Regions from separate parts of the Streptomyces sp. NPDC046759 genome, predicted to be linked through region 3. Evidence: riboswitches for the same ligand, from Rfam matches in the RefSeq annotation. Region 3 holds a riboswitch; each other region holds the start of a gene.
The links. Region 3 has a riboswitch for cyclic di-AMP ahead of ABZ919_RS35835 (M23 family metallopeptidase). Riboswitches for the same ligand answer to the same signal wherever they lie in the genome.
Positions count from the first base shown of each region.

Region 1: linked by a shared signal. The riboswitch ahead of ABZ919_RS06805 (NlpC/P60 family protein) and the one ahead of ABZ919_RS35835 (M23 family metallopeptidase) in region 3 are both predicted to bind cyclic di-AMP.
Region 2: linked by a shared signal. The riboswitch ahead of ABZ919_RS27440 (C40 family peptidase) and the one ahead of ABZ919_RS35835 (M23 family metallopeptidase) in region 3 are both predicted to bind cyclic di-AMP.

Region 1 covers NZ_JBEYYJ010000004.1:30,152-40,558, reverse strand. Annotated here, with positions in the region: gene ABZ919_RS06815 (M23 family metallopeptidase) at 1-761, shown strand, start outside; gene pcrA (DNA helicase PcrA) at 789-3,278, opposite strand; cyclic di-AMP (ydaO/yuaA leader) riboswitch at 3,534-3,702, shown strand; gene ABZ919_RS06805 (NlpC/P60 family protein) at 3,710-4,873, shown strand; gene ABZ919_RS06800 (hypothetical protein) at 5,294-6,265, shown strand; gene ABZ919_RS06795 (hypothetical protein) at 6,269-6,622, opposite strand; gene ABZ919_RS06790 (C40 family peptidase) at 7,054-8,118, shown strand; gene ABZ919_RS06785 (response regulator transcription factor) at 8,137-8,871, opposite strand; gene ABZ919_RS06780 (PspC domain-containing protein) at 8,868-10,154, opposite strand; gene ABZ919_RS06775 (PspC domain-containing protein) at 10,366-10,407, shown strand, end outside.
Region 2 covers NZ_JBEYYJ010000022.1:100,442-109,127, reverse strand. Annotated here, with positions in the region: gene ABZ919_RS27450 (ATP-dependent Clp protease proteolytic subunit) at 1-266, shown strand, start outside; gene ABZ919_RS27445 (hypothetical protein) at 274-579, shown strand; cyclic di-AMP (ydaO/yuaA leader) riboswitch at 999-1,152, shown strand; gene ABZ919_RS27440 (C40 family peptidase) at 1,156-1,629, shown strand; gene ABZ919_RS27435 (ATP-binding protein) at 2,272-2,730, opposite strand; gene ABZ919_RS27430 (helix-turn-helix transcriptional regulator) at 2,944-3,804, shown strand; gene ABZ919_RS27425 (DUF397 domain-containing protein) at 3,814-4,035, shown strand; gene ABZ919_RS27420 (8-amino-7-oxononanoate synthase) at 4,152-5,279, opposite strand; gene bioB (biotin synthase BioB) at 5,427-6,689, shown strand; gene ABZ919_RS27410 (adenosylmethionine--8-amino-7-oxononanoate transaminase) at 6,694-7,974, shown strand; gene bioD (dethiobiotin synthase) at 7,976-8,686, shown strand, end outside.
Region 3 covers NZ_JBEYYJ010000037.1:13,451-23,857, forward strand. Annotated here, with positions in the region: gene ABZ919_RS35805 (asparagine synthase-related protein) at 1-1,183, opposite strand, end outside; gene ABZ919_RS35810 (MFS transporter) at 1,906-3,333, shown strand; gene lhgO (L-2-hydroxyglutarate oxidase) at 3,403-4,620, shown strand; gene trmB (tRNA (guanosine(46)-N7)-methyltransferase TrmB) at 4,649-5,497, shown strand; gene ABZ919_RS35825 (PrsW family intramembrane metalloprotease) at 5,540-6,859, shown strand; gene ABZ919_RS35830 (aldo/keto reductase) at 6,941-7,885, opposite strand; gene ABZ919_RS35835 (M23 family metallopeptidase) at 7,956-8,984, opposite strand; cyclic di-AMP (ydaO/yuaA leader) riboswitch at 8,992-9,170, opposite strand; gene ABZ919_RS35840 (PP2C family protein-serine/threonine phosphatase) at 9,405-10,407, opposite strand, start outside.

The sequences.
Region 1 (10,407 bases), on a different contig from region 3:
CCCGCGCCGGCTCGCGCAGCGGCGCGCGCTCCCGCCGTCGCCCGCCCGCCAAGCGCTCCGCGCTGCTGACCGTCGCCGTCCCCTCGGCCTGTGTGATGGGCGTCGCCGGGATCGCCGCCGCCTCGGTCGGGGCGCTGACCGACGACGGCAAGGAGACCACCGCCTCGGCCTCGGACCCGCACGCGGTCAAGCCGTCGGTCGCCAACAGCAAGCTGGACAGCCAGCTCAGGACCCTCTCCGCCGGCGCCGAGAACTTCGCCGACCGGGCGAGCCGCACGCAGGAGCGGATCGACCTCAAGAACCAGCAGGAGCTGCAGAAGAAGAAGGCCGCCGCGGAGGCCGCGCTCAAGGAGCGGCTGCGCCCCAAGTTCGTGCTGCCGGTCACCCAGAAGGGGCTCAGCGCCTACTTCGGCCAGGCCGGTGTGAACTGGATGTCCGTCCACACCGGCATCGACTTCCCGGTCGCGTACGGCACCACGGTGATGGCCGCGACCGACGGCGTCGTCTCCACCAAGTGGAACAGCGCCTACGGCAACATGATGATCTTGACGGCGAAGGACGGCACGCAGACCTGGTACTGCCACCTGTCCAGCTACCGGGTGCCCGCCGGGACATCCGTCCAGGCCGGCCAGCCGATCGCCTACTCCGGCAACTCCGGCAACTCCACGGGTCCGCACCTGCACTTCGAGGTACGGCCCGCGGGCGGGGCGGCGATAGACCCGCTGCCGTGGCTGCGGAGCCACGGGCTCGATCCGACGTAGGCCCCGGGGGCTGCGCCCCCGGACCTCCTAGAGCTTCTCCACCGGCGCATACCGCAGCAGCAGCCGCTTCGGCTTGGCGTCGCCGAAGTCGATCGTCGCCTCCGCGTTCCCGCCCGTGCCCTTCACGGCGACCACCGTGCCGAGTCCGAACTGGTCGTGGGTGACCCGGTCCCCGACAGCCAGCGCCACCACCGGCTTCTCCGCCGTGCGCCGCGTGGCGAAGCCGGACGCGCCCGACGCCGAGGAACGCGAGCGGGTCGAGGACAGCGAGGCCGCGATCCCGGAGGCCGGGCCGGAAGGTGCCGGCGCCATCGATCCCGTCCGCTTCCACTCCACATGGGCGGGCGGGATCTCCTCCAGGAAGCGGGACGGCGGGTTGTACGACGGCTGTCCCCAGGCGCTGCGCATCGCCGACCGCGTGAGGTAGAGCCGCTCCCGCGCGCGCGTGATGCCGACGTACGCCAGGCGCCGCTCCTCCTCCAGCTCCTTGGTCTGGCCGAGGGCACGCATGTGCGGGAAGACGCCGTCCTCCATGCCGGTCAGGAACACGACCGGGAACTCCAGGCCCTTCGCGGTGTGCAGGGTCATCAGGGTGATGACGCCGTCGCCGTCCTCCTCGTCCGGGATCTGGTCGGAGTCGGCGACCAGGGCGACCTGCTCCAGGAAGTCGGCGAGCGTGCCCGTTTCGCCCTCCGCGCGTTCCTGCTCGAACTCCAGTGCCACGGCGGCGAGTTCCTGGAGGTTTTCGATGCGGGTCTCGTCCTGCGGATCGGTGGACGCCTGCAACTCGGCCAGGTAGCCGGTGCGTTCGAGTATGGCCTCCAGCACGGTCGCCGGTCCGGCGCCGGACTCCACGATCGTGCGCAGGTCCTCCATCAGCGTGTTGAACCGCTTGACCGCGTTGGTGGAGCGCGCGGCCATGCCGTACGCCTCGTCCACGCGCTTGAGCGCCTGCGGGAAGCTGATCTTCTCGCGCTGGGCGAGGGCGTCGATCATCGCCTCCGCGCGCTCGCCGATGCCGCGCTTGGGGACGTTGAGGATGCGGCGCAGCGGCACCGAGTCCTCCGGGTTGGCGAGGACACGCAGGTAGGCCAGGACGTCCCGGACCTCCTTGCGCTCGTAGAAGCGGACACCGCCGACGACCTTGTAGGGCAGGCCGACGCGGATGAAGACCTCTTCGAAGACGCGGGACTGCGCGTTGGTGCGGTAGAAGACGGCGACGTCGCCGGCCTTGGCCTCGCCCGCGTCCACCAGGCGGTCTATCTCGTCGGCGACGAACTGGGCCTCGTCGTGCTCGGTGTCGGCGACATAGCCGGTGATGCGCGCGCCCTGGCCGGCGTTGGTCCACAGGTTCTTCGGGCGGCGGGACTCGTTGCGCTCGATGACCGCGTTGGCGGCGGACAGGATCGTCTGTGTGGAGCGGTAGTTCTGCTCCAGCAGGATCGTCGTCGCGTTCGGGTAGTCCTCCTCGAACTGGAGGATGTTGCGGATCGTCGCGCCACGGAAGGCGTAGATCGACTGGTCCGCGTCACCCACGACGCACAGCTCGGCGGGCGGCAGGTCGTACTCCCCGGGCGGGGTGTCGGCGTCCTCGGGGGCACGCTCGCCGGTGCCGACCAGCTCGCGGACCAGGGCGTACTGGGCGTGGTTGGTGTCCTGGTACTCGTCGACCAGGACGTGGCGGAAGCGGCGGCGGTAGTGCTCGGCGACGTCCGGGAAGGCGCGCAGCAGGTTGACCGTCGTCATGATCAGGTCGTCGAAGTCGAGCGCGTTGGCCTCGCGCAGCCGCGACTGGTAGAGCGCGTAGGCCTGCGCGAGGGTCTTCTCGAATCCGTCGGTGGCCTGGGAAGCGAAGTCCTCCTCGTCGATCAGCTCGTTCTTCAGGTTACTGATCTTCGCGCTGAACGACTTCGGCGGGAAGCGCTTGGGATCGAGGTCCAGGTCGCGGCAGACCAGGGCCATCAGGCGCTTCGAGTCCGCGGCGTCGTAGATGGAGAACGACGACGTGAAGCCGAGCTTCTTCGACTCCCGGCGCAGGATGCGCACGCACGCGCTGTGGAAGGTCATCACCCACATCGCGTTCGCGCGCGGCCCGACGAGCTGCTCGACGCGTTCCTTCATCTCGCCCGCGGCCTTGTTGGTGAAGGTGATCGCGAGGATCTGGCCCGGGTGGACGTTCCGCTCGGCGAGCAGGTGGGCGATGCGGTGGGTGAGCACACGGGTCTTGCCGGAACCGGCGCCCGCGACGATGAGCAGCGGGGACCCGGCGTGGACGACCGCGGCGCGTTGGTTCTCGTTCAGCCCCTCCAGCAGCGCCGCCGCGTCGAGCGGGGGGCGGGGGGCGCCGTCGCGGTAGTAGGCGTCCCGGTCCGGCGGCACGTCGAACTTCCCGCCGAACAGATCGTCCGGAATCGACTCCGGTACGTGATCGTCCTCGGGCGGCGGCGGGGGCTCCTCCTCGCGCCCGCGAGAGGGCTGGAGGTCCGCCAGGAAGCTGTCGTCAAAGAGGCTGCTCATCGCTCTCCGAGTCTAGGGCGCCCCACCGACAACCGGTCGCCGTCCCGGAAAGACGACTGTCACAGGCGGACCGGCAGAGCCCCTCGGGCGGATCGCCAGAACTCCTCGGGCCGACCGCCAGAACCCCTCACGCTGCGGAATCACCCGATGACGGGAACGCGGTACCGAGCCCAGATCACGAAAATGTATCGGACATATCGCGCACCAACCTTCACACTTGTCACACCAGTTGGCTAGGTTGCCGTCAGGCCGCGTGCGCGGCCTCCGCCGAGTCCGGCGCGCCCGCGTGGTGCGTGGAGCCGGGGACCCACCGATCCCGGGGTGAATCGGCCGACTCCCACAGGGACGACGCCGTAGGGCAACCCTTCCGAACCGCCGCCCGAACCCGACAGCTAACCCGGTAGGCGGCCCATTGGAAGGAGTCGCCTCCCTTGGCGTCGCACCGCAAGCCGCGCCCCGGCGGAACCACCGCAGCGGGCCTGCGCACCCCCGCCCTCGCCACCGCCGCCCTCACCTCCATGGCCGTCTTCTCCCAGACCGCCGAGGCCGTACCGCGCACCGATCACCACACGCCGAGCCTGGAGGAGGTCGAGAAGAAGGTCGACGACCTCTACCGCCAGGCGGAGTCGGCGACCGAGAAGTACGACGCGGCCAAGGAACGGACCGGCAAGCAGCGCGGACGCGTCGACGCCCTGCGCAACGACGTCGCCCGGCGCACCGCACGCCTCAACAAGGCCCGCGAGGAACTGGGCTCCTTCGCCGCGGCCCAGTACCGCACCGGCGCCGCCGCCCCCGACACGGCCACCTTCCTGCTGGCCGACGACCCGCAGGACTACTTCGACCAGACGCAGCTGATGAACCGGCTGACCTCGCGCGAGAAGAGCGCGGTCGACGCCTACATCGGCGATCAGGCCGCGACCATGAAGAAGCGGCGGGAGGCCGCGGCGAGCCTGCAGACGCTGACCGACTCGCAGCACGACCTGCAGACCGCCAAGGCCACCGTCCAGAAGAAGCTGGCCTCCGCGCGCGAGCTGCTGTCGCAGCTGACGGTCCAGGAGAAGGCGCGGCTGGCCGCCATCGAGCGGGAGAGACAGCAGGAGGCGGCGCGCAAGGCGGCCGAGCTGGCGAAGCAGCAGGCCCAGCAGCAGGCCGCCTCGTCGTCGTCCTCGTCGACGCAGTCCGGTTCCGGTTCGACGGGCACCGGCTCGGCCGGTTCCACGGCGTCCAGCTCGTACGACACGAAGGCGGAGAAGGCGATCGCCTTCGCCCGCGCCCAGATCGGCAAGCCGTACGTGTGGGGCGCCACCGGGCCGGACTCCTACGACTGCTCGGGCCTCACCCAGGCCGCCTGGAGGGCCGCCGGTGTCACGCTTCCGCGCACCACGTACGAGCAGGTCGACACGGGCACCACGGTCTCGCTCGCCAACGCGCGGCCGGGCGATCTGATCTTCTTCTACGACGACATCAGCCACGTCGGCGTCTACATAGGCGACGGCATGATGATCCACGCCCCGAAGCCGGGCGCGTACGTCCGCGAGGAGTCCATCTACTACGGCGGTGAATCGATCATCCACAGCGTGGTCCGACCCGGCTGACCGCCGCCGGGCGCGCCGGGACGTACGACCGGCCCTTCCGGGCTCCACGCGTGCGTGCCGGCCTCCGGGCGCCGGAGCGTGCACGCACGCGTGCTTACCGGCGCCCGTGCGGCCACGCGTGCGTACCGGCCTCCGTGCGGCCACGCGTGCGTAGTGGCGTTTTCGCTCTTCACGCGCGCGGGCCCTTCACCGGTGGGGCGCTGCCGCTCCCTAGTGCTGTGACCGGAAAGGTTTGCTGGAGAGCTCGCGGCGTCCGGTGCTGGGGGCACCTCCCACGCCTTCAGGCAGTGGGGGAGCATCGCAAGGCGGAGCGTCGCCCGCGTACGGGATGTACTTGGGTGAGGCGACAACGCGGCGAGGTGCCGGGCCGGGCGTCGCGAGCCGGTGAACCTTTCCGGTCGCAGCACTAGCATCGGGCGCATGCGCGGCATCTCGGCTCTGCGCGCGTGGTGGGAGGAGCGGTCCCCCGCGGCCGGGTCCGCAGTGATGGCGACCGGCATCCTGTCGGTCGGGCTGCACCAGACCGGCGCCGAGACGGCCTCCCTGTTGGCGTTGGCGATGACAGCCGTCGCCTGGGCGGCCCTGGCGGCCGGCTTCGCCTTGCGGCTCGTCAGCGAGCGCCGGCGCTGGGTGAACGAGGCGGAGAGTCCCGGCTCGCTCACCGCCGTCGCCGCGACGGCGGTGATCGCCACCCGGGTCGCGATGCTGGGCCTGCAGGCCCTGGCCGAGGCGCTGCTGGCGCTCGCGGCACTGCTCTGGCCGGCGCTGCTCGTCCTGGTCGTACGGCACTTTAGGCCGCGCATGCCCGGCGCGGTGTTCCTGTGCTGCGTGGCCACGGAGGCGCTCGCCGTGTCGGCCGCCACACTGGCCGCCGCCGAGCGCACGGCGTGGCTCGCGCACACCGCGCTGGTGGTGTTCTGGCTGGGTCTGTTGCTCTACGTCCTCGCGCTGGTCCACTTCGACGCACGGCAGGTGCTGCGGGGAGCGGGCGACCAGTGGATCGCGGGCGGGGCGCTCGCCATCTCGGCGCTGGCCGGCACGAAGCTGCTCATGGCCTCGGACACGGGCATGTACCTGTGGAACGACGACGACCGCGGCGTGCTGCGCACCGTGACGATCGCGCTGCTCGTGCTGGATCTGGCCGGCTACGTCGTACTGCTGGCCGCCGAGGCGGCACCTCCCCGCCACGGCTACCACGTGCTGCGCTGGTCGACGGTGTTCCCGATGGGGATGACGGCGGTGGCGACGCTGTCCGTCGCCACCGGCCTCGGCGTCCTGTGGCTCAGCCTGCCGGGCCGGGTGCTCCTGTGGGTGGCAGTGGCTGCGTGGTTCGCTGTCGCCGCGGGTGCGCTGCTCGCGGCGTGCTCCGGGGACGGGGACGGGGACGGTTGACCGTCAGGTCCACAGCACGGCGATGAAGATGTTCGTCATGGTCAGCAGGCCGACCAGCCCGAACATCCCCTTGTCGATCTTCTCCTCGTCGCGCTTCACATAGACCAGCCCGAGGATCACGATCAGCAGCGCCAGCTTGATGCCGATCTTGATGGTGTTGACGTGGTGGTCGTCGGCCTGATTGAGGCCGACCAGGACCACGCCGGTGACGAGCATGGTCAGCGCGCCGTGCAGCATCCCGGGGACGAACCGGGCCGCGCCCTGGCCCATCGCCTTCATCTGGGTGAGGAAACCGCCGAGCAGCGCGGCGATGCCGATGATGTGCAGGCCGACGAAGAGGTGGATGAGTACGCCCATGGGGCCGGAGCCTAACCAGGGGCACAGGGGCCGCCGGTCACCGGCCCCCGGCCACGGCGGCCGGCGATCAAACATGGACGGCTTGCATATATGCGCTCCATAGCACCCCATGCCTCCCGACCACCCCCGTTTCGACGCTTCGGTCATTACGCTGCGTGAAGACGACGAGTCGAGAACGGCAATTCGGTCACATAAGGTCACGCTTTGATCCGTCGGGACCAGTTCCGCACACTGCGTTACCTGCTCGTCACACCCGGGCCTACCGTCCTCCCCCAGGTGACCGGCTCCCCGCCGCCGCCCGAGCCAGGGGCGGCCGTCGGCCACCACCGCCGAGAAAGGTCCGGCGGTGGCCCGCTTCCCCTGTGCGGGCCGCCGCCGGACGCACACACCCCTCGGACGTACGAGTCGTACGGAAGGACGTGACGGTCCAGGTGGCAGCGCACCGCAAGCCCCGGCAACGCCCTATCGGGGGTCCCACGGCCCGCACGGCCCTCACGCTCGCCCTGGCGGGTGCGGCCACCGCGACGGGGTTCGACGGGACGGGCCATGCCGAGCCGCAGCTCACACCGGCACAGGTGAAGACCGAGGTGGACAAGCTGTACAAGGAGGCCGAGGCCGCGACCGAGACGTACGACGGCGCGAAGGAGAAGGCGGACAGCGCGCAGCGGCGGCTGAACGGCCTGCGGGACGAGACCGCACGCAAACAGGCGAACCTCAACAGCACCCGGGACACGCTGGGCTCGTTCGCGGCGGCGCAGTACCGCGAGGGCGGCTTCGCCCCGGCCTGGCAGCTGGCCCTTTCCGGCGACCCCGACCGGTACCTGGACGACGCCGCGTTCGCGGAGCGTGCCGGCGAGCGGCAGACCGCCGCCGTGTCGCAGGTGCGTGAACAGCTGCGGGAGATCGAGCAGTTGCGCGGCGCCGCGCGCGTCGAGCTGACGTCCCTGTGGTCATGGCAGGCGCAGCTGCGGCGCCAGAAGAAGGTGATCACCGGCAGGCTGGACGAGGCCCGGCGCCTGCTGGCCCAGCTCACCCCGAAGCAGCGGGCCGAGGCCACCGGCGACGACGGCACGGCCGGACGGGCCTCCCGCTCGGCCTCGGACACCCGGGACACGCCGGAGCCGGCCGCGTCGGACACGGCCGCGAACGGGCGTGCCGCGGCGGCCGTCTCCTACGCCTACGCCAAGCTCGGCAGCCCCTACGTCTGGGGCGCGACCGGCCCGAACGCCTTCGACTGCTCGGGCCTGGTGCAGGCCGCCTACCGCTTTGCCGGCATCTCCCTGCCCCGCACCACCTACGCCCAGATCAACGCGGGCCGGCGCGTAGCCCTCTCCGAACTCCAGCCCGGCGACCTGGTGTTCTTCTACGCCGGGATCAGTCACGTCGGCATCTACATCGGCAACGGCCAGATGATCCACGCACCGAACCCGTCGGCCCCGGTGCGGGTGGCACCGATCGACGAGATGCCGTTCGCGGGGGCGACCCGGGTGGCGTGAGGGCGGCGCCCGCAGGGGTCAGACCAGCCGGCGGGCCGTCGCCCAGCGGGTCAGCTCGTGGCGGTTGGACAGCTGGAGCTTGCGCAGGACCGCCGAGACATGGGACTCGACCGTCTTCACCGAGATGAACAGCTGCTTGGCGATCTCCTTGTAGGCGTAGCCACGGGCGATCAGACGCAGCACCTCGCGCTCTCGCTGGGTGAGGCGGTCCAGGTCCTCGTCCACGGGCGGGGCGTCGGTGGAGGCGAAGGCGTCCAGCACGAACCCTGCCAGCCGGGGGGAGAAGACGGCGTCGCCCTCCTGGACGCGGAAGATCGAGTCGACCAGGTCGGCGCCGGTGATGGTCTTGGTGACATAGCCGCGGGCGCCTCCCCGGATCACCCCGATCACGTCCTCCGCCGCGTCCGACACGGACAGCGCGAGGAAGCGGACGGGACTCTCGGTGTCGGCCGTCAGCGCCGCGCACCGGCGCAGCACTTCGACGCCGCCGCCGCCCGGCAGGTGGACGTCGAGGAGGACCACCTCGGGCCGGGTCGCCGTGATGACCGTGACCGCCTGGTCGACGTCCGCGGCCTCGCCGACCACCTCGACGCCGGTCTCGGCGGTCTGCCCGATCTCGGCCTGGACGCCGGTGCGGAACATCCGGTGGTCGTCGACGAGGACCACCCGTACGTGCCGTCCGCCCGCGCCGCCGTCGGCGCCCGGGGACCCCGCCGCTCCCGCGGCTCCCGCCGTGCCCTTCGCCTCGCTCATGACGTCTTCTCCACCCTCTCCATCTCCAGCTCGACCTCCGTGCCGCCGCCCGGCACCGACCGCAGCCGGGCCGTGCCGCCGTGGCGCTCCATGCGGCCGATGATCGATTCTCTGACGCCCATGCGGTCGGCGGGTATCGAGTCCAGGTCGAAGCCGGGGCCACGGTCGCGCACGGAGACGAAGACCGTCCTCCCCTCGACTTCGGCATAGACCTGTACGGCGCCGCCCTCGCCACCGTACTTGGCCGCGTTCACCATCGCCTCGCGCGCGGCCTGCATCTGCGCGCCGGTCCTCTCGTCCAGGGCGCAGTCGCCGACGACGACGACCTCGATGGGCACTCCGTGCTTGTCCTCCACCTCCGCGGCGCTGCGCCGCACCGCCTCGGCGACCGTGTCCGGCCCGTCGGCCTCGTCCTTGCCGGTGCCCTCCGGCTTGTACAGCCAGGTGCGCAGGTCGCGCTCCTGGGCGCGGGCGAGGCGACGCACCTCGCCGGCGTTGTCCGCGTTGCGCTGGATCAGGGTGAGGGTGTGCAGCACGGAGTCGTGGACGTGGGCGGCGACCTCCGCGCGCTCCTGGGCGCGGATGCGCATCAGGCGCTCCTCGGACAGGTCCTGGGTCATACGGACCAGGTACGGGCCGGCGAGCAGCGTGATGCCGACGAGGACGGCGAGGGCCGCCTGGAGGACCGCGCCGAGATGGGCGGCCGAGCCCTGCATCACGAACACGGCGGAGACCCCGGCCGTGACGAGCAGGACACCACCGGCCGCGCGCAGCAGGGTGAGTGTGCGGCGCCGGCGGCCGGCCTCGACCCAGCGGGCTCTGCGGGCGTTGTCCGCCTGGCGCCAGACGAGGGCGACACCGGCGGCGACGAGGACGGCGGGCAGCAGATACGCCTTGGCCGCGCTGGTGAGATTGACGCTGCTCACGAAGACCATGGACACGATGACCATGAGGAGCAGCGCGACGATCTGGCCGCGGTCCGGCTTGCGGGCCACGAGTCTGCGGCGGCCGCCCGGCACGGTCTCCGCGGTGACCGGCGGCTTGTGGTCTCCGACGCCGCCGACGCCGAGCGGGACGAAGAACCAGAACGCCGCGTACAGCAGCGCGCCGAGGCCGTTGGCCATGAACAGGCCGACGAAGGCGAGCCGGACCCAGATGACGGGCAGCCCGAGATGCCCGGCGAGGCCCCGCGCCACTCCGCCGAGCCAGCGTCCGTCACTGCTGCGGTAGAGCTTGCGCGGCGGCCGCGGGTCGTCGGCTGTCAGGCTTGCGGCTTCCGGCATGCCAACGATGGTCACATGACCAGCGGATCCAGGCATCAGGGTCGGCCCCCGATACGCCCCTGATCTTCCCGGGGCAGGGGCGGGCGAACGCCGGGCCGGGTCGGTCGCGTGCCGCTCGAACGGTTCCCGGCTCCGCCTCGGGGCCGATTTCAGGGTTCGGCCAGGGTCGTCCCGGCTGCCGCGGCGGCGCCCCGGCCGTCACCATGGACCCATGACGGATCACGAGCACGCCGCGACGGGTCCGGGACCCGGC
Region 2 (8,686 bases), on a different contig from region 3:
CGCGCGTGGTGATCGCACAGCCCCGGCTCCCCGAGCCCGTTCAGGGCCAGCCGAGCGACCTGCTGATCCAGGCGGACGAATTGGCCCGGGTCCGCGCACTGACGGAGGAGATGCTGGTCCGGCACACGGGGCGCACGGACGAACAGGTGCACCGCGACCTGGAACGGGACTTGGTCCTCGACGCCCCGGCAGCCGTGGCCTACGGCCTGGTCGACGCGATCGTGCCCAGCCGGCGGAGCATCCCCGGCGCACCGGACCCGAGGTGAGCCGACGATGCTGCCGGACCTGCCGCCGCTGCCCGCGCTGACGCGCGCCGAGGGCGAACTGATCGACCGTTACCTGGAGGCGGCCGACCTGCTGGGCCGCGTCAATCCCGCGCACGGCGGGGACACGTATCGCGGGCTGCGCGCGGCCCAGGCGCTGGTGCGCAAGGCCGCAGAGCTGCGTGACGCCCTCGCGTTGATGCACCAGCGGGGCGAGACGGAGGTCCACGGGGACACGCTGGCACGGGCCTTGCGGGTGCTGGACGGTGAACGCCGTACCGCGCGCGTCGCGCTCCCGCCCGACGGCGTCGGCTGAGCCGGACGTCCGACCGGCCGGACCGGACCCGAGTGTCGACACGCTCCGCCCGAACGGGACGTGAAACGACCCGAACGACCTACCGCCGACCGGTGGACGTCGAGATCGTTCTCGCGGCCTTTCGGGTTGCGCACCGTGCACGTCGGACACTCGGAAGCAGGGGCTTCGTCCCAGGTCCGGGGCTACGCCCGGGTTCTGACGTCGTCTCGAACACGGCACTGTCCACCCGAACGGGTGAGTGGTGAGTAATGCCACAAATCCCCGTTTCCATTGGGATTTTCAGACTGCCGTGAGCCAAGATCCCTGTCTGACGACAAGCCCCCGCCACCGCGGCGGGGCGGTCCGGGCGGACGCCGAGTCCTGCCGCCGCCCGGATGACCGGTCGACAGGAGTGGATCGGCAGGAGTGGAGGACCCGAGCAAGACGGGTCGCCGGAGCGGACGTTCGTCTGGCAGTCACAGACGGGCCGAGGTTCCGAGCAGCCCTTGGGGTGAAGCCGCGGCAACGCGGCCGGGCAACTTCGCCAGCCCGAATCCGACAGGTCATCCTTCACAGGCGGCTGACGAAGGGTTGCGCATGACTGCGCTCAATCGTGTCCCGTCGCTCATGGCCCGGGCCGGCACGGCCTCGGCCCTCACCCTTGCCGCCGTCGGTGGCTCGATCGCGGTCCCGGGTCTCGCCACCGATGCCTCGGCCGCGACACTCGCGACGAAAGCACTGCAGGTCGCGGCCTCCAAGAAGGGCTCGCCGTACCAGTACGGAGCCACCGGGCCGCGCCGTTTCGACTGCTCGGGGCTGACGCTCTACTCGTTCAAGAAGGCGGGCAAGACCCTGCCGCGCACCGCCGCCCAGCAGTACAACAAGACGCACCACATCTCCGCCGGCAGCCGCAGGGCCGGCGACCTGGTGTTCTTCCACTCGGGCTCCAGCGTCTACCACGTCGGCATCTACGCCGGCCACGGGAAGATCTGGCACGCGCCGAAGACCGGGTCCGTGGTGAGGCTCGAGAAGATCTGGACCAGGAGCGTCTGGTACGGCCGGGTCAGCTGACTCGCCAGAGGGTGGGAGCAGCTCCGGTCAGAGGGCCGCTCCCGCCCGTCAGCGCCACCCCGGTACCCGCCCGGAGCCCGTGGGCGGCCCCGTGGGCGGCCCGCGGCGCCGCGACCGCCTGCCCGGCGTCGCGGCGGCACGCCGTCCCCTAGGGGCACCGTCTCGCTGGGGCGCCGATCCTCGGGCGCCGTCGACCAGTCACCGCCCCGAACGCCACCAGGCCACTCGTCCTCATGTCCGGCGTCACCGCAGGGACACGACCGCCGGCGCGCCACTCCCCCGGCCCCTTCTCGCCAAGCAGCCGTCACCCCGGCTCCGGCGACCGGCCCCTCACCCGACGACACCCTTCGTACCCGTACCCCATCGCCACCAGCCCGTCGCGACCGGCGTCACCGCGGGCCCCGCGTTCCGATGCCCGACGCTCCGAACCCGCCCGCCCCCACACCCCTCACCGACAGCCCGTCACCCCGCCGCCGCCACCGGCCCTCGCCCCCTGGGCCCCATACCACTCGCCGACGACCCCACACCGACCGCCACGCACCGCCCCGCACGGACCCTCATCCCCGGCGCCGCCGCCCGACACAGGCAGACGGCCCGGAGAGAGCAGCACCGGTCCAGCGCCGCGCCCGCCCCGCCGGGGGGCTACGGCTCCTGGGGGCCAGCTGCCGGGACCGGTTCGGCCGGGGTGGCCCAGGGGAGCTCGATGGAGACCGTCTTGCCGCCCTCCCGGGTGGGGCGGACGCGGAGTTTGCCGCCGCACTCGGCGGTGAGCCAGCGGATGATGACCATGCCGCGGCCGTTGTCCTGCTGGACGGCGGCAGGCAGTCTCTTCGGAAAGCGCGGATGACTGTCCGTGACGCCGATGCGTAGATGTTCGTCACGGTCCAGCGCGATGTCGACCGTGAAGGTGGGTGACTGACCGAAGGTGTGCTGTACGGCGTTCGTGGCGAGTTCGGAGACGATGAGCCGAACCGTGTCGGCCACGTCGGTGTCCGACGGCAGGCCCCACTCCGCGAGCGTGCCCACGACGTAGGTGCGGGCGGCGGACACCGAGGCGGGATCGCTCGGCAGAGTGACGGATGCTTCCAAATGGTCTGCCATGGCGACGTCGTCCCTTTCCCACGGGACCGCAGTCCGACACGGAGCGGATGGTTCGAGTACGGTCCCGGACTGGTGCTTGCTCGTCAGACTGCCATCACCGGGCCGGTGACGGGGAGCGATCCACCAAGATATGCATATATCTGTCGCCCGAAGCGGTGAACTCTACGACGGGAGACCGTATTTGGGCGGCCCGGAAGGAGTAAGGAGGAGCCCATGCAGAACGGGCCGGCAGTGCGCCGCCGCAAACTGGGCGCCGAACTGCGCACGCTGCGTACCAGTGCTGGGCTCACCAGCGGTGAGGCGGCCCGGCTGGTCGGCTGGCACCAGTCGAAGGTCAGCCGAATCGAGACGGGCGCCAGCGGGGTGAAACCAGCCGATGTGCGGTTACTGCTCGACGCCTACGAGGTGCGGGACGGGCAGCTGCGCGAGTTGCTGCTGATGCTGGCGGGGTCCGAGGAGACGGGCGACCGGGACCGCTGGTGGCACGCCTACCGCGGAGTGCTGCCCCCCACCTACCGGGACTTCATCAGCCTGGAGTCGCAGGCGAGCGCGATGCGCACGCTGGAGACCACGGTCGTACCCGGTCTGCTGCAGACGCCCGAGTACGCCCGCGCGGTGACCCGGGCGGCCGTGAAGGACCTGGACGACGAACGCCTGGACACGCTGGTGGAGGTGCGCCTGGCCAGGCAGGACGTGCTCCGCACGAATCCGCCGCTGAGGCTGAGCGCGGTGCTGGACGAGGCGGTGCTGCGGCGCGAGGTCGGCGGCCCCGAGGTGATGGCCCGGCAGCTGGAGCGCCTTACGGAGGCCGCCCGGCTGCCCCAAGTCCGGCTCCAGGTGCTGCCGTTCGGCGCCGGGGCGCATGTCGGCCTCACCGGACCTTTCGTTATCTTCTCATTTCCGAGCACTTCTGATCTGGATGTAGTTGTTCTCGACCAGTTGACGAGTAGCCTCTACCTGGAACGGAAAGAAGACCTCATGGCCTACTCAGAGGCCTTCGACACCCTTCGCATGCACGCCCTTTCACCCGAGGAAACGTTGGATTACATCGCCGGGATAGGTGACGGCGCGTAAGGAGGCACCATGTCAGCTCTGCCTCGGAACGTCCCTGCCAGTACCGACCTGCACGACGTGCGCTGGCTGCGCAGCAGCTACAGCACGGGAGCCAACAACTGCGTGGAGACGGCCCGGCCGCGCTCCGGCCCCTGGGCCGGGCTGCTCGCCGTGCGCGACTCCAAGAGCCCCACCGGACCCGCACTGCTCTTCTCCACCGCGGCCTGGGCCGGATTCGTCACCCTTCTCTGATCAGCGCCCGATCAACGACCGACAACGACCGACAACCGACGGCTATCGATCATCATCCGATCAGAATCGGTCACTCATCATCGTTCTGTTGCGGAGCACGGCCGTGTCACGCCGACTCATGGTCGCGTTTCGCAGATCACCCGTACAGCGCGTTCGATCTCGGCCCCGGACAGGTCGGCCCGGGCGGTCAGCCGCAGCCGTGAGATGCCGTCGGGCACGGAGGGTGGGCGGAAGCAGCCCACGGCCAGCCCGGCGGCGCGGCAGTCGGCCGCCCAGCGCACCGCCTGCTCCGGGGACGGGGCCCGCACGGAGACCACCGCGGCGTCCGGCCGCACCGCTTCCAGACTCGCGGCGGTCAGCCGTGCGTGCAGTTCGGCGGCCACCTCACGGGCGCGCGCCGCGCGTTCCGGTTCGCGGATCAGCAGCTGCAGTGCAGCGAGCGCGGCGCCCGCCGCCGCCGGGGCCAGGCCCGTGTCGAAGATGAAGGTCCGGGCCGCGTTGACCAGATGGTCGATCACCCGCCCCGGGCCGAGCACCACGCCGCCCTGACTGCCCAGCGACTTGGACAGGGTCGCCGTGACGACCACATCCGCGGCACCGGCCAGCCCCGCCGCATACGGCGCGCCCCGGCCGCCGTCCCCCAGCACCCCGAGACCGTGCGCGTCGTCCACCACCAGCCCCGCGCCGTGCTCCCGGCACGCCCCGGCCAGCGCGGCCAGCGGAGCCCGGTCGCCGTCGACCGAGAACACGGTGTCGGAGACCACGATCGCCGCCCCCCGGTGCGTGGCCAGCGCCTTGCGCACGGCCTCCGGGTCGGCGTGCCCGACGACCTGCCGCTCGCCGCGGGCGAGCCGGCAGCCGTCGATGAGGGAGGCGTGGTTGCCGGCGTCGGAGACGATCAGCGAGCCGTGCGGGCCGAGCGCGGTGACCGCGGCCAGGTTGGCGGCGTAACCGGAGGAGAAGACCAGCGCCGCCTCGAAGCCGCAGAAGGCGGCCAGCTCGCGCTCCAGCTCGGTGTGCAGCTCGGTGGTGCCGGTGACCAGACGGGACCCGGTCGAGCCGCCGCCCCAGGTCCGTGCGGCCCGGGCGGCTCCCTCGGTGACCTCGGGGTGGTGGGCGAGGCCCAGGTAGTCGTTGCTCGCCAGATCCAGCAGCGGCGATTCGGCGGGGCGCGGGCGCAGGGTGCGTACGAGCCCGGCGCGGCGGCGCGCCTCGGCCTGCTCGTCGATCCAGCCGAACGCCATGGGTCCTCCGGGGCTTTTGTAGGTAGCGGACAGACACTAGCGGCACGAACGGCCACCCGAGGTGTGGCAATACCCACACGGTGAACCGTCTCCGTTGTGCAAACTCTCCTTGGCCCAGGGCGGTCCGGTAGGACAGGATCAGGCCTCATGGACCTGCTGAACACGCTGGTGGACAAGGGGCTTCGGCGCGAGCTGCCGACCCGCGAGCAAGCGCTCGCCGTTCTGGCCACCTCCGACGACGACCTGCTCGATGTGGTGGCCGCGGCCGGAAAGGTGCGCCGGCACTGGTTCGGGCGACGGGTGAAACTCAACTATCTGGTGAACCTCAAGTCCGGCCTGTGCCCGGAGGACTGCTCCTACTGTTCGCAGCGGCTCGGCTCGAAGGCCGACATCCTGAAGTACACGTGGCTCAAGCCCGACGAGGCCTCCGAGGCGGCCGCGGCCGGCCTCGCGGGAGGCGCCAAGCGGGTGTGCCTGGTGGCCAGCGGACGCGGCCCGACGGACCGGGACGTGGACCGGGTCTCGGAGACCATCAAGGCGATCAAGGAACAGAACGAGCAGGTCGAGGTGTGCGCCTGCCTCGGTCTGCTCTCCGACGGCCAGGCCGAACGGCTGCGCGAGGCGGGTGCGGACGCCTACAACCACAACCTCAACACCTCGGAGTCCACGTACGGGGACATCACCACCACCCACACCTACGCCGATCGGGTGGACACGGTGAACAAGGCGCACGCGGCCGGCCTGTCCGCGTGCTCCGGTCTGATCGCGGGCATGGGCGAGAGCGACGAGGACCTGGTGGACGTGGTCTTCTCGCTGCGTGAACTGGACCCCGACTCGGTGCCGGTGAACTTCCTGATCCCGTTCGAGGGCACCCCGCTGGCCAAGGAGTGGAACCTCACCCCGCAGCGCTGCCTGCGGATCCTGGCGATGGTCCGGTTCGTCTGCCCGGACGTGGAGGTCCGTATCGCGGGCGGCCGCGAGGTCCACCTCCGTTCGATGCAGCCGCTCGCGCTGCACCTGGCCAACTCCGTCTTCCTCGGGGACTACCTGACCAGCGAGGGCCAGGCCGGCAAGGCCGACCTGGAGATGATCGCGGACGCCGGTTTCGAGGTGGAGGGCGCCGGCGAGGTGACGCTGCCGGAACACCGGGCGGCGGCCTCGGGAGGCTGCGGCTCCGTGTGCGGCTCGCACGAGGGCTGCGGCTCGCACGAGGGCTGCGGCTCGCACGAGGGCTGCGGCTCGCACGAGGGTGGCGGCTCGCACGAGGGTGGCGGCTCGCACGAGGGCGCGTGCGGTACGACGGCCGACGCGTGCGGTACGGCCGTGGCGCCGTCCACGCAGGAGCCGCGCACCGACCTCGTGGCCGTACGCCGCCGGGGCGCCGGAACGGATCTCGCGCCCAATGCCTGAGCGGCTGCCCGCTCTGAGGGTGGGCGAGCTGCTGGAGCTGGACCGGCGGCATGTCTGGCACCCGTACGGCCCGATGCCCGGCCGCGGCGAACCGCTGGTCGTGGAGTCGGCGAGCGGGGTCCGGCTGCGGCTCGCCGACGGCTCGGGCGAGCTGGTGGACGGCATGTCCTCGTGGTGGTCGGCGATCCACGGCTACAACCACCCGGTCCTCAACGAGGCGGCGCACGAACAGCTCGGGCGGATGAGCCATGTGATGTTCGGCGGGCTCACGCACGAGCCCGCGGTACGGCTGGCGAAGCATCTTGTCGACATGTCGCCGGAAGGACTCGAGCACGTCTTCCTCGCCGACTCCGGTTCGGTGTCGGTCGAGGTGGCGGTGAAGATGTGCCTGCAGTACTGGCGCTCGACCGGCCGGACCGGGAAGCAGCGGCTGCTGACCTGGCGGGGCGGCTACCACGGGGACACCTGGCAGCCGATGTCGGTGTGCGACCCCGAGGGCGGGATGCACGAGCTGTGGACCGGGGTGCTGCCGCGCCAGGTGTTCGCGGACCCGCCGCCCGCCGCGTACGAGGAGTCGTACGCGGAGCGTCTGCGCGAGCTGATCGCCCGCCACGCGGACGAGCTGGCCGCGGTCATCGTCGAGCCGGTGGTGCAGGGCGCGGGCGGGATGCGCTTCCACTCCCCCGCGTATCTGCGGGTGCTGCGCGAGGCCTGCGACGCGCACCACGTGCTCCTCGTGTTCGACGAGATCGCCACCGGTTTCGGCCGCACCGGCGCGCTGTTCGCGGCGGAGCACGCGGGCGTCACCCCGGATGTGATGTGCGTCGGCAAGGCACTGACCGGCGGCTATCTGACGCTGGCGGCCACGCTGTGCACCGCGCGGATCGCCGACGGCATCTCACGGGGCGAGGTGCCGGTGCTCGCGCACGGACCCACGTTCATGGGCAACCCGCTGGCGGCTGCCGTGGCGTGCGCGTCCATCGAGCTGCTCCTGGGCCAGGACTGGCGGGCGCAGGTCAAGCGGATCGAGGCGGGTCTGTGGGAAGGCCTCGCGCCGGCTCGTGAGCTGCCGGGCGTACGGGACGTCCGCGTCCTCGGGGCGATCGGCGTGGTCCAGCTCGACCACGGGGTGGACATGGCCGCGGCCACCGCGGCCGCCGTGCGGGAGGGCGTCTGGCTTCGCCCGTTCCGCGACCTGATCTACACGATGCCGCCGTACATCACCTCGGACGAGGACGTGGCGAGGATCGCGCGCGCGGTGTGCGCTGCGGCGCGGGAGGGATGACATGCCGGTACTGGTGATCACGGGAACGGGCACGGAGGTCGGCAAGACCGTCACCACCGCCGCCGTCGCCGCCGCCGCGCTCGCGGCGGGGCGCTCGGTGGCCGTGCTGAAGGCCGCGCAGACCGGCGTACGGCCGGACGAACGCGGGGACGCCGACGAGGTCGCGCGGCTCGCGGGCCCGGTCACGGCCACCGAACTGGCCCGCTTCCCCGAGCCGTTGGCGCCCGGCACGGCGGCCCGGCGGGCGGGCATGGCGCCCGTGCACCCGCACGAGGTGGCCGACCGGGCGGCCAAACTGGCCGCCGAGCACGATCTGGTGCTGGTCGAGGGGGCGGGCGGCCTGCTCGTGCGCTTCGACGCGGCGGGCGGCACGCTGGCGGACGCGGCCGGGCTGCTCGGCGCACCGGTGCTGGTCGTCGCCCAGGCGGGTCTGGGCACGCTCAACACCACCGAGTTGACGGCGCTCGAACTGCGGCGCCGGAAGCTGGAGTTGGCGGGTGTGGTCATCGGCAGCTGGCCCGGCTCCCCCGACCTCGCGACCCGCTGCAACGTGACCGACCTTCCGGAGGTCGCGGGCGCACCCCTGCTCGGCGCGATCCCCGCCGGGGCGGGCACCCTGCCCCCGGCCGACTTCCGCACGAAGGCACCGGGATGGCTGGCGCCCCGCCTGGACGGAACGTGGGACGCGGAGGCGTTCCGGGTACGGGAGACG
Region 3 (10,407 bases):
GGCGCGCGGGATGGGCGTCCAGGACCTGTCGGGCGCCGTGGCCGGTGAAGTGGTCGGCGCTGCCCGCGGCGAGCCGCGCGCGGTGCCGGGCGGCGGTGACCAGCGAGGGTCCGGGTTCGTCGGTGAGGGGGCCGTCGAGTTCTGCGTACGGCAGGGTCTCCTCGGCGCCGGTGACCACCACGTGGTGCAGCCGGGGGTTGGCGGCGAGGGCGCCGGCGCGTTCCAGTTCGGCCTCGCGGCCGCCGACGGTCAGATCGTTGAAGGTGACGGCGACGAGCCGCTCGCCCGCCCCGGTGCCGTGGCCGAGGAGGGTGCCGGGTCTGCCGGGCAGCCCGGCGGCCAGCAGCGCGAGGGTGCCGGAGGCGGGACCGCCGGAGAGGTCGGCGCCGATGCCGGGCACGGGCATCCCGCGCCGGGCCCGCCGCTCGGCCGGCCCCATGCCGGGCACCGGGCCGGGGTCGAGGTCGGGCACGTGCCGGGGCGCCGACAACCGCACGCGCACCGCCTCCACCAGGGCGTCCCGGACGGCGTCCACGGCGCGGTCGGGATCGGCCGGGGCCGCGGCCACGGCGAGGGAGGCCACCGGCTCGTACCCGGCGATCTCACGCACCCCGGCGCGCAGCACCAGGGCGTGCCCCGGCGGTACACGCCGTACGCCCTCGTACGGGGTGGTGTCGCGCAGCGCGGCCGGGACGTCCGGGGCGGCGAGCAGGGCGGCCAGGTGGCCGAAGTCGAGGTTGGCCTCGATGAGGTCGGCGAGCGGCAGTGCGGCGGTGGCGTAGGCGGTTCCGCCGGCCCAGGGGGTGTGGAACACCGGGCGTGCGCCGGCGAGATCGCCGCAGACGGTGATGCGGCGGCCGACCTTGACGACGGCCGTGTAGCTGCCCGGCCAGGCCGTCAGATGGCGCAGTGCGCCCCCGCGCGCGGTGAACAGGCCGCGGCGCAGCTCCTCGTCGGAGGCGCCGCAGATGCCGAGGACGGCGATGCGGTTGTCCGCGTCGGCCTTCACCACGCGCACCTCGTCCGGGCGCCAGTCGCCGACGGCCCACAGCGGATCCGGGTCGCCCCACAGGAGTTGGGAGCCGACGGGGTGCAGGGTCTCGCCGTCGTAGCCGGTGGCGCCCGCGGAGCCGAACCCGGCGACGCCCGCGGCGGTGCTGCTCCAACCCACCAACCACCGCATCGACGCCTCCACAGGCTGTGGACAACAGTGCACCGTACGAACCGGATCCCCATGCTGCCACGAAGGGCGCGTTGTGGAGGGGCGGCGGCACCGGCTTCGATCGAGGGAAACGCGAACGGAACTTACGGCCCGACGAGGAAGGCCGACAGGCACCGAGCCGGTCGGTCATCGGGCGTTCACGATGAGTACGACGCGAATGCGCCCCCTGTGCGCTCCCTGAAGACGCCCTTCGCGCCCTCAAGTTGCATGGTCGGAGCGGAAATCAACCCTCACGGGCGAGGTCGATTTTCAGCCAAACATGCGAACACGGCCCGGAGTTGAGCACGCTCCGTACAGGCCTGCCGGACGCACGGCGGCGCGGACACGCGCACAGTCCGGGAGGCGGGCATCGCCTCCCGGACCGGTCCGCCACCCGCGGGGATGAAGGTGGCGGTGTCCCCCAGCCCACTGGATCCAGTACAGCGGGCCGACCCACGCAAGACCCATGGAACCGCTCCCCCGATGGCCGGAGAAAGGCGCACGGACGGGCGCACGGCCACACGGGCGGGGGCACGCGGCGACAGACCGTGCACAGTGCGTACAGGACCGCACTTCCGTACGGACCACAATCCCGCCAACCGGAACAATGCCCCTTAACGCTTGGGATGCGGCGAACTACGCTGGGTTTACGAATGCCGCGTGGTTATGCCCGCGCGGCAGCCGTCTGTGTCGAGGGGTGGCGCATGTCCAGGGAGCAACGCGGGCCGAACGAAAAGCTCGGCGCCGTTCTCGCCCTCGCGGGAATCAGCAACGCAGGACTCGCCAGGCGCGTCAACGACCTTGGGGCGCAACGCGGGTTGACTCTTCGCTACGACAAGACCTCGGTGGCGCGCTGGGTGTCGAAGGGGATGGTGCCGCAGGGTGCGGCGCCGCACCTCATCGCGGCCGCCATCGGGCAGAAGCTCGGCCGCCCGGTGCCGCTCCACGAGATCGGTCTGGCGGACGCGGATCCCGCGCCCGAAGTGGGCCTCGCCTTCCCCAGAGACGTAGGACAGGCGGTGAGGTCGGCGACGGAGCTGTACCGTCTCGACTTCGCCGGGCGCCGGGCCGGCTCCGGCGGCATCTGGCAGTCGCTCGCGGGGTCGTTCGCAGTGAGCGCATACGCAACGCCCGCCTCACGATGGCTGATAACCCCCGCCGACAGCTCGGTCGCGCGGGAGGCGGGCTCCGCGGAGGGCTCCGGCGCACCGATCAAAGTCGGCCACAGCGATGTGCAGAAGCTGCAGGAGGCCGCCGAGGACGCCAGGCGGTGGGACTCCAAGTACGGCGGCGGGGACTGGCGTTCGTCGATGGTGCCGGAGTGCCTGCGGGTGGAGGCGGCGCCGCTGCTGCTCGGCTCGTACTCCGACGAGGTGGGCCGGGCACTGTTCGGGGCCACCGCGGAACTCACCCGGCTCGCCGGGTGGATGGCCTTCGACACCGGCCAGCAGGAGGCGGCGCAGCGGTACTACATCCAGGCGCTGCGGCTCGCGCGCGCGGCGGCGGACGTGCCGCTGGGCGGCTATGTGCTGGCCTCGATGTCGCTGCAGGCGACGTACCGCGGCTTCGGCGACGAGGGGGTCGATCTGGCGCAGGCCGCGCTGGAGCGGAACCGGGGGCTGGCGACCGCGCGGACGATGAGTTTCTTCCGGCTGGTGGAGGCGCGGGCACACGCGCGTGCGAGCGACGCCCAGGCGGCGGGTGCCGCACTGAAGGCGGCCGAGGGATGGCTCGAGCGGTCCAGGGAAGGGGACAATGATCCTTCTTGGCTTGGTTTTTATGGCTATGATCGGTTTGCCGCGGATGCGGCCGAGTGCTATCGCGATCTGAAGGCGCCCCGGCAGGTGCGGCGGTTCACCGAGCAGGCGCTGTCGAAGCCGACGGAGGAGTTCGTGCGGTCGCACGGGCTGCGGCTGGTGGTCTCGGCCGTCGCCGAGCTGGAGTCCGGGAATCTCGACGCCGCCTGCGAGCAGGGGGTGCGGGCCGTGGAGGTGGCCGGTCGGATCTCTTCGGCCCGGACCACGGAGTACGTGAAGGACCTGCTGCACCGGCTGGAGCCGTACGGGGACGAGCCGCGGGTGGTGGAGCTCAGGGAGCGGGCCCGGCCGCTGCTGATGATGGCCCCCGCCTGAGCTGTGACACCGGACACTCCCGGCGTTTGAAGGCGTTGTCAGTGGCGCAGTGCACTATCGAGGTCGGAGGTGGTGCAGGTGCGGGTCGGTGCGTACGACTGTGACGTGCTCGTGGTCGGCGGCGGGATCGTCGGGCTGTCCACGGCGTATGCGATCACGCGGGCCGCACCCGGCACCCGGGTGACCGTGCTGGAGAAGGAGCCGGGGCCGGCCCGGCACCAGACGGGACGCAACAGCGGGGTGATCCACAGCGGGATCTACTACCGCCCCGGCTCGCTCAAGGCGCGGTACGCGGTGCGGGGTGCCGCCGAGATGGTGAAGTTCTGCGCCGAGTACGGCATCGCGCACGCCGTCACCGGCAAGTTGATCGTCGCCACGGAGCGGGAGGAGCTGCCCCGGCTGCACGCACTCGTGCAGCGGGGCCGTGAGAACGGCATTCCGGTGCGGGAGCTGGGCCCCGCGCAGATCGGTGAGTACGAGCCGGAGGTGCGCGGTCTCGCCGCGATACACGTCGGCACCACCGGGGTGTGCGACTTTGTGGGCGTCGCCCGGCAGCTCGCCCACGCATCGGGGGCCGAGATCCGCTACGGCGCCCGGGTCGTCCGGGTCGACCGGCGGCCCGAGCGCGGCGTGGCCGTCCTCACCTCGGGCGGGGAGGTCGTCCGCGCGCGCGTGCTGGTGAACTGCGCCGGGCTGTACTGCGACGAGCTGGCGCGGCTGACCGGGGACGAGCCCGAGGTGCGCATCGTGCCCTTCCGCGGGGAGTACTACGAGCTGGCACGGCCGGAACTGGTGCGCGGGCTGGTGTACCCGGTGCCGGATCCGGCGTTCCCGTTCCTCGGCGTCCATCTGACCCGGGGCATCGACGGCGGCGTGCACATCGGACCCAACGCGGTGCCGGCGCTGGCCCGGGAGGGGTACGGCTGGGGCGTCGTACGACCCCGCGAGCTGGCCGGTACGGTGGCGTGGCCGGGGTCCTGGGCGATCGCCCGGCGGCACTGGAGATACGGCGCGGGGGAACTGCACCGCTCGCTGTCGAAGGGGGCGTTCCTGGAGGCCGTGCGCAGACTGCTGCCCGCGGTGGAGTCGGACGACCTGGTCCGGGCGGCTGCCGGGGTGCGGGCGCAGGCGGTGCTGCGGGACGGGACGCTGGTGGACGACTTCCTGATCAAGGAGGGGGCCCGTGCGGTGCACGTGCTGAACGCGCCCTCGCCCGCCGCCACCGCCTCGCTTCCGATCGGCAGGGAGGTCGGGCGCCGGGTGCTGGACATGCTCGGTCGGCCGTAGTGCCCGTACCCGTAAAATCGGAAGCACTGTGTCTGAGTCGCTGAACACCCCCGAAGCCCCCTCGCCGGCCCCCCACGCCCCCGGCATCCCCGTCCGGCACACCCGGGCCAAGGGGGAGCCGAGGTTTCCGGACGGGCCCAAGGCCGATCCCGCCGGGTCGCACTTCGAGCGGCGGATCCGGAGCTTCCAGCCGCGGCGCAGCCGCGTGACCGCGGGGCAGGCGGACGCGCTGCAGCGGCTGTGGCCCAAGTGGGGCCTCGACATCGACGGGCAGCGCATCCTCGACCTGGGCGAGCTGTTCGGGAACGACGGGCCGGTCGTGCTGGAGATCGGCTTCGGGATGGGAGAGGCCACCGCGCAGATGGCCGCCGCCGACCCGGACACCAACATCCTCGCCGTCGACGTGCACACTCCGGGCCAGGGCAATCTGCTGGCTCTCGCCGACGGCAAAGGACTGACCAACGTCCGGGTGGGCAACGGGGACGCGATCATCCTGCTCAGGGAGATGCTCTCCCCCGACTCCCTCGACGGGCTGCGGGTGTACTTCCCGGACCCCTGGCCCAAGAAGCGGCACCACAAGCGGCGGCTGATCCAGCCCGAGTTCCTGACGCTGGCCGCGACCCGGCTGAGACCCGGCGCGATCGTGCACTGCGCGACCGACTGGGAGCCGTACGCCGAACAGATGCTCGAGGTACTCACCGCGCACCCCGACTTCGAGAACACCCGGGCGGACGGCGGTTTCGCGCCGCGTCCGCAGTCCCGGCCGCTGACCCGTTTCGAGGGGCAGGGGCTGGACAAGGGACATGTGGTGAACGATCTGCTCTTCCGTCGCGTACCGCACCAGGACCGAGCACGCGAACCGCGTCAGGACCGATAAACCGCTCCAGCCCCTCGTCCCGCCACCGTTAGGGTCGATGCCGTGGCCACCTGTCCTCCGTTTCCGACGTACCCCCCGGGCCCCGACGGCCTTGTGCTGCGCCATCCGCACTGGTGGCAGCGGAAGTGGCTGCGGTACGGGGCGCTGATCACACTGCTGGCGCTGTCGGGCCTGGTCATCCTGGCCCTCGTGCGCAGCCAGACCGGTACGGAGGGGTTCCTCGTCGGACTCGGGCTGGCCGTGCTGCCCGTGCCCTGGCTCTTGGCCGCCTTCCGGTGGCTGGACCGGGTGGAGCCGGGCCCGTGGCGGAACCTGGCCTTCGCCTTCGCCTGGGGGGCGTGCGCGGCGGCACTGATAGCCATCGTCGCCAACAGCTTCGCGACCAAGTGGATAGCCACCGCCACCGCCGATCCGGCCGGTGCGGACACCCTGGGCGCCACCGTGATAGCGCCCATTGTGGAGGAGTCCGCCAAGGCCGCCGCCGTACTGCTCGTCTTCCTGTTCCGCAGACGCGACTTCACCGGGATCGTCGACGGGGTGGTGATCGCCGGCATCACCGCCACCGGGTTCGCGTTCACCGAGAACATCCTCTACCTGGGTACGGCCTTCGGCGCCGACCAGCTCAGCGGCGGCAGCGGCATCGCCTCCGTCACCGCCGCCACCTTCTTCGTGCGCATCGTGATGTCCCCGTTCGCGCACCCCTTGTTCACCACCCTCACCGGCATCGGCTTCGGCGTCGCCGCGCTCTCCGGGGAGCGGCAGCGTGTCCGGCGGGCGCTGCTGCCGCCGTGCGGGCTGCTGCTCGCGATGAGCATGCACGCCCTCTGGAACAGCTCCTCCACCTTCGGCGAGTTCGGGTTCTTCGCCGTCTACGGCGGGTTCATGGTGCCCGTGTTCGGGCTGCTGACCTGGCTCGCGGTCTGGACACGGCAGCGGGAGCTGCGCACGGTGCGGGAGGAGCTGCCGGCGTATGCGCTGGCCGGCTGGCTGGGGCCGGCCGAGCCCTTGGCGCTCGGATCGATGCGGGCGCGGCGGACGGCCCGTGACTACGCCCGGCACCACGGAGGCCGGCCAGCGGCGCGGACGGTGGCGCAGTACGAGGCGTACGCCACGTCGCTGGCCTTCCTGCGGTACCGGGGGCGCAAGGGGAAGACCGGGGCCGACTTCGTCGTACGGGAGCGGGAGCTGCTGGACGAGCTGTGGAAGCGGCGGGACGTGGCCCGGCCGGCCCTGGAATACGCGGCGAGGGCGGCGATGCCGGCACCGGTGTACTGGGCACCGACGCCCGCGGCGCCGGGGCCGGGGCCGGTCTACGGGTATCCGGTGGTTCCGTATACCGCCTACAACCCGTATCGGTCGTAGCCGTTCGGGCCGTGCCGGGTTCGGCACGGCCCGATCGCGCCGTCGTGGCGGAACGCCCTGCGCCGGGAGAGGGCCGGTGCCCTAGACCGATGCCTCCGTCAGCCGGGCCACTTCCCGCTCCGTCAGCCTCAGGTCGGCCACGCCCAGCAGCGCCGGGAGCTGGTCGACCGTGCGCGCCGAGGCGATGGGGGCCGTGACCGTCGGCTGGGCGGCCAGCCAGGCGAGGGCGACGGTGGCGACGGGGGCGTCATGGGCGGCGGCGATCTCGTCCAGAGCGGTGAGGACCTGCCGGCCGCGCTCGGAGTCCAGGTGCTTCGATGCTCCGCCGGCGCGGGCGCTGTCGACCGTCGTACCGGGGCGGTACTTGCCGGTCAGGAAGCCCGAGGCGAGGGAGAAGTAGGGAACGGCGGACAGGCCCTCCTTGGCGGCCAGATCCTGCAGCGGGCCCTCGTAGGTGTCGCGGGAGACCAGGTTGTAGTGGGGCTGGAGGGCGACGTAGCGGGCGAGGCCCTCTCGGTCGGAGAAGTCGAGGGAGGCCTTGAGGCGCTCGGGGCTGATGTTGGAGGCGGCGATGTGCCGGACCTTGCCGGCCTTCACCAGCTCGTCCAGCGCGCCGATGATCTCCTCGACCGGGACCTCGGGCTTGTCGAAGTGGGTGTAGTAGAGATCGATGTGGTCGGTGTCCAGGCGGCGCAGGGAGGCGTCGGCGGCGGCCTTGATGTTGGCGGCGGACAGGCCCTGGTACTCGGGGTGCTGGCTGACCTTGGTGGCGATGACGACGTCGGCGCGGTTGCCGCGGGCCTTGACCCACTTGCCGATGATCGTCTCGGACTCACCGCCCTCGTTGCCCTCGACCCAGGCGGAGTAGGAGTCGGCGGTGTCGATGAAGTTGCCGCCGGCGGCCGCGTAGGCGTCGAGGACGGCGAAGGAGGTCTCCTCGTCGGCGGTCCAGCCGAAGACGTTGCCGCCCAGGGAGAGCGGGAAGACCTCGAGGTCGGAGGAACCGATTTTGCGTAGAGAAGTCATGCTTTACGCCAACGCCGGCGGAGGATGATCTCATTCCGTCGCCGGCGTCGGGATCGCCGGGAAAGCGGAGTCAGGGGTTGAGGCCCATCTCCCGCAGCCACGGCGCCGGGTCGATGGCCGTGGCCTGGCCGTTCGGGTGGACCTCCAGGTGCAGGTGCGGGCCGGTGACGTTGCCGGTGGCGCCGACCCGGCCGATGACCTCGCCCGTGGAGACCTTCTGGCCGACGGAGACGTTGATCGAGGACTGGTGGCAGAACCACAGCTCGGTGCCGTCGTCCAGGGTGAGGACCGTGCGGTAGCCGTAGGCGCCGGCCCAGCCCGCCTGGGTGACCGTGCCGCCGTGGATGGCCTTGATGAGGGTGCCGGTGGGGGCGGCGAAGTCGAGGCCGGTGTGGTAGCCGGAGGACCACATCGCGCCCGGCTGGCCGAAGGTGCCGGTGATCGTGTACGAGACGACCGGCAGCGTGTACTGCTTGGCCAGCTCGGCCAGCCGCTTGGCCTCGGCGGCCTGCTTGGCGTCGGCCTCCGCCTTCTCCTTGGCGGCGGTGGCCTTGGCGGCGGCGTCCTTCTCCGCCTTGGCCGCGGCGTCGGCGGTCTGCTTCTCGACGGCGGCGAGCGCGGCGGCGGTGGCTCTGCTGTCGGCCTTGTTCTGCTGCTGCTCGGCCTGGGCCATGATCCGGTTGCGCAGGGCCTCGCCGGCATTGCCGCTCTCGGCGCTGTCCGTGCTCACGCCGACCCTGCTCAGCCCGGCACTGGTGGCCTTGGGAGCGTCGGAGGAGCCGCCACCGAAGATGTGCTCGACGGAGTCCAGGTCCGGCAGGGATATGGAGACCGGGGGCTTGCCGGTGTTGGCGCTGGCCATGCCGCCCGCGCCGACCGCGGCCATCACGCCGACGCCGAGGACGGTGGAGCTGCGCGCGAAGCCGCCGCGCTGCTTGGCGACGCGGTGCCGTCCGCGGGCCGGGGAGAGGGAGTCCTCGGTGGGATTCCACTCCTCCCAGGGGCCCTCCTCGGGGCGGTAGGCGCCGTAGCCGAAGGTCTCGGGCTCGGCCCCCGCAGGAACGAACGGGGCTTGTGGGGCAGGCGGGTTGGACGCCACGCGGGCGTGCTCCTTTCCTTCCTCCGCCTACCGGGTTAGCTGACGGGTTCGGAGCAGGAAGGTCTCCTACGCGCGTATACCGGTCGTGGACTCGGTGCGTTCACAGAGTCCACTGCGGCATCCGCGTGATTCACCCCAGGGTTGGTGGTTCCCCGGCTCCCTTGTGGGATTCGGCGCGTGCGCACGGAGCCGTCTCTTGTGACGGCTGGGACGACCGCGCTGCGTTATCGAACGTTAATAGACCCACTGGGCACTTTCCAAGCCGTTCGGCTTGATCATTAACGCTTTCACCTGGGAACTTAACGGCCAGGAGTACTGCAAACCGGACGAGTTGACCGCCGTTCAGGAGTCTCGTTGTTTTTGATGGTGACTCAGTCGTGATGCGGACGGCGCACGTCCGGTCACCGTGGGTGAAGACGATCACGGATGCCGGACGGCGAGCAACGCCATGTCGTCCGCCGTCCCGCCACCCGAGTGCCGCCGCACCTCGTCGGCGAGCCGGTCGAGCAGGACGCCCGGGCCGGGGAAGGTGCGTCCGGCGAGCCGCCGCTCGGGGTCGTAGAACCGGCCGAGCGCGTCCCGGGCCTCGGTGAGGCCGTCGGTGTGGAGCAGCAGGGTGGCCCCGCTGGGAAAGTCCTCCTCCTGGGCGCGGTCGGGCCACATCCCGAGGTCGCCCATGCCGAGCGGCAGCGCGGGCTCGGGGGCGCCGAGCACGCGCAGGGTGCCGTCGGCGTGCAGCAGCAGCGGCGGCGGATGACCGCGGTTGACGAGCCGTACGACGCCTTCGCCGTGCGGGAGTTCGGCGAGGACGGCGGTGGTGAAGCCCTCCAGGGCGTCGATGCCGTTGCGCCGGACGCCCTCGCGGGCCAGTGCCCGCTCCAGCCGCTGCGCGACCGCTTCCAGCGTGCACTCCTGCTCGGCCGCCTCCCGGAACGCCCCGATCACGACGGCGACGGCGGCGACCGCGCCCAGGCCCTTGCCGCGCACATCTCCGACGACCAGCCGCAGCCCGTGCGGGCTGTCCTGCACGGCGTACAGGTCACCGCCGATGGACGCGTCCTGCTGGGCCGCCTCGTAGCGGGCGGCGATCTCGAAGCCGCCGATCCGTTCGGCGGGCTCGGGCAGTACGGCCCGCTGGGCGGCCTCGGCGATCTCCCGGGCCGAGGCGAGCCGCCGGTCGCCGAGGCGGACCACGCGGTTGATGGCGACGGCCAGCAGGGCCACCGTGGCCACGGTGACGACGTCCGTGACGACGCCGGCGGCTGGATGTTCCCCGCCCCGGGCACGCACCGCGTACATCGCGGCCACGGCCGTGATGCCGGTCAGGACGGTGGTCCGCAGCGAGGACAGGGGCGCGGCGATCAGCGGGGCGGCCGTGAAGAACGGGACGGCGGTGATCTCCCTCGGGGTGAGCGTGCCGTAC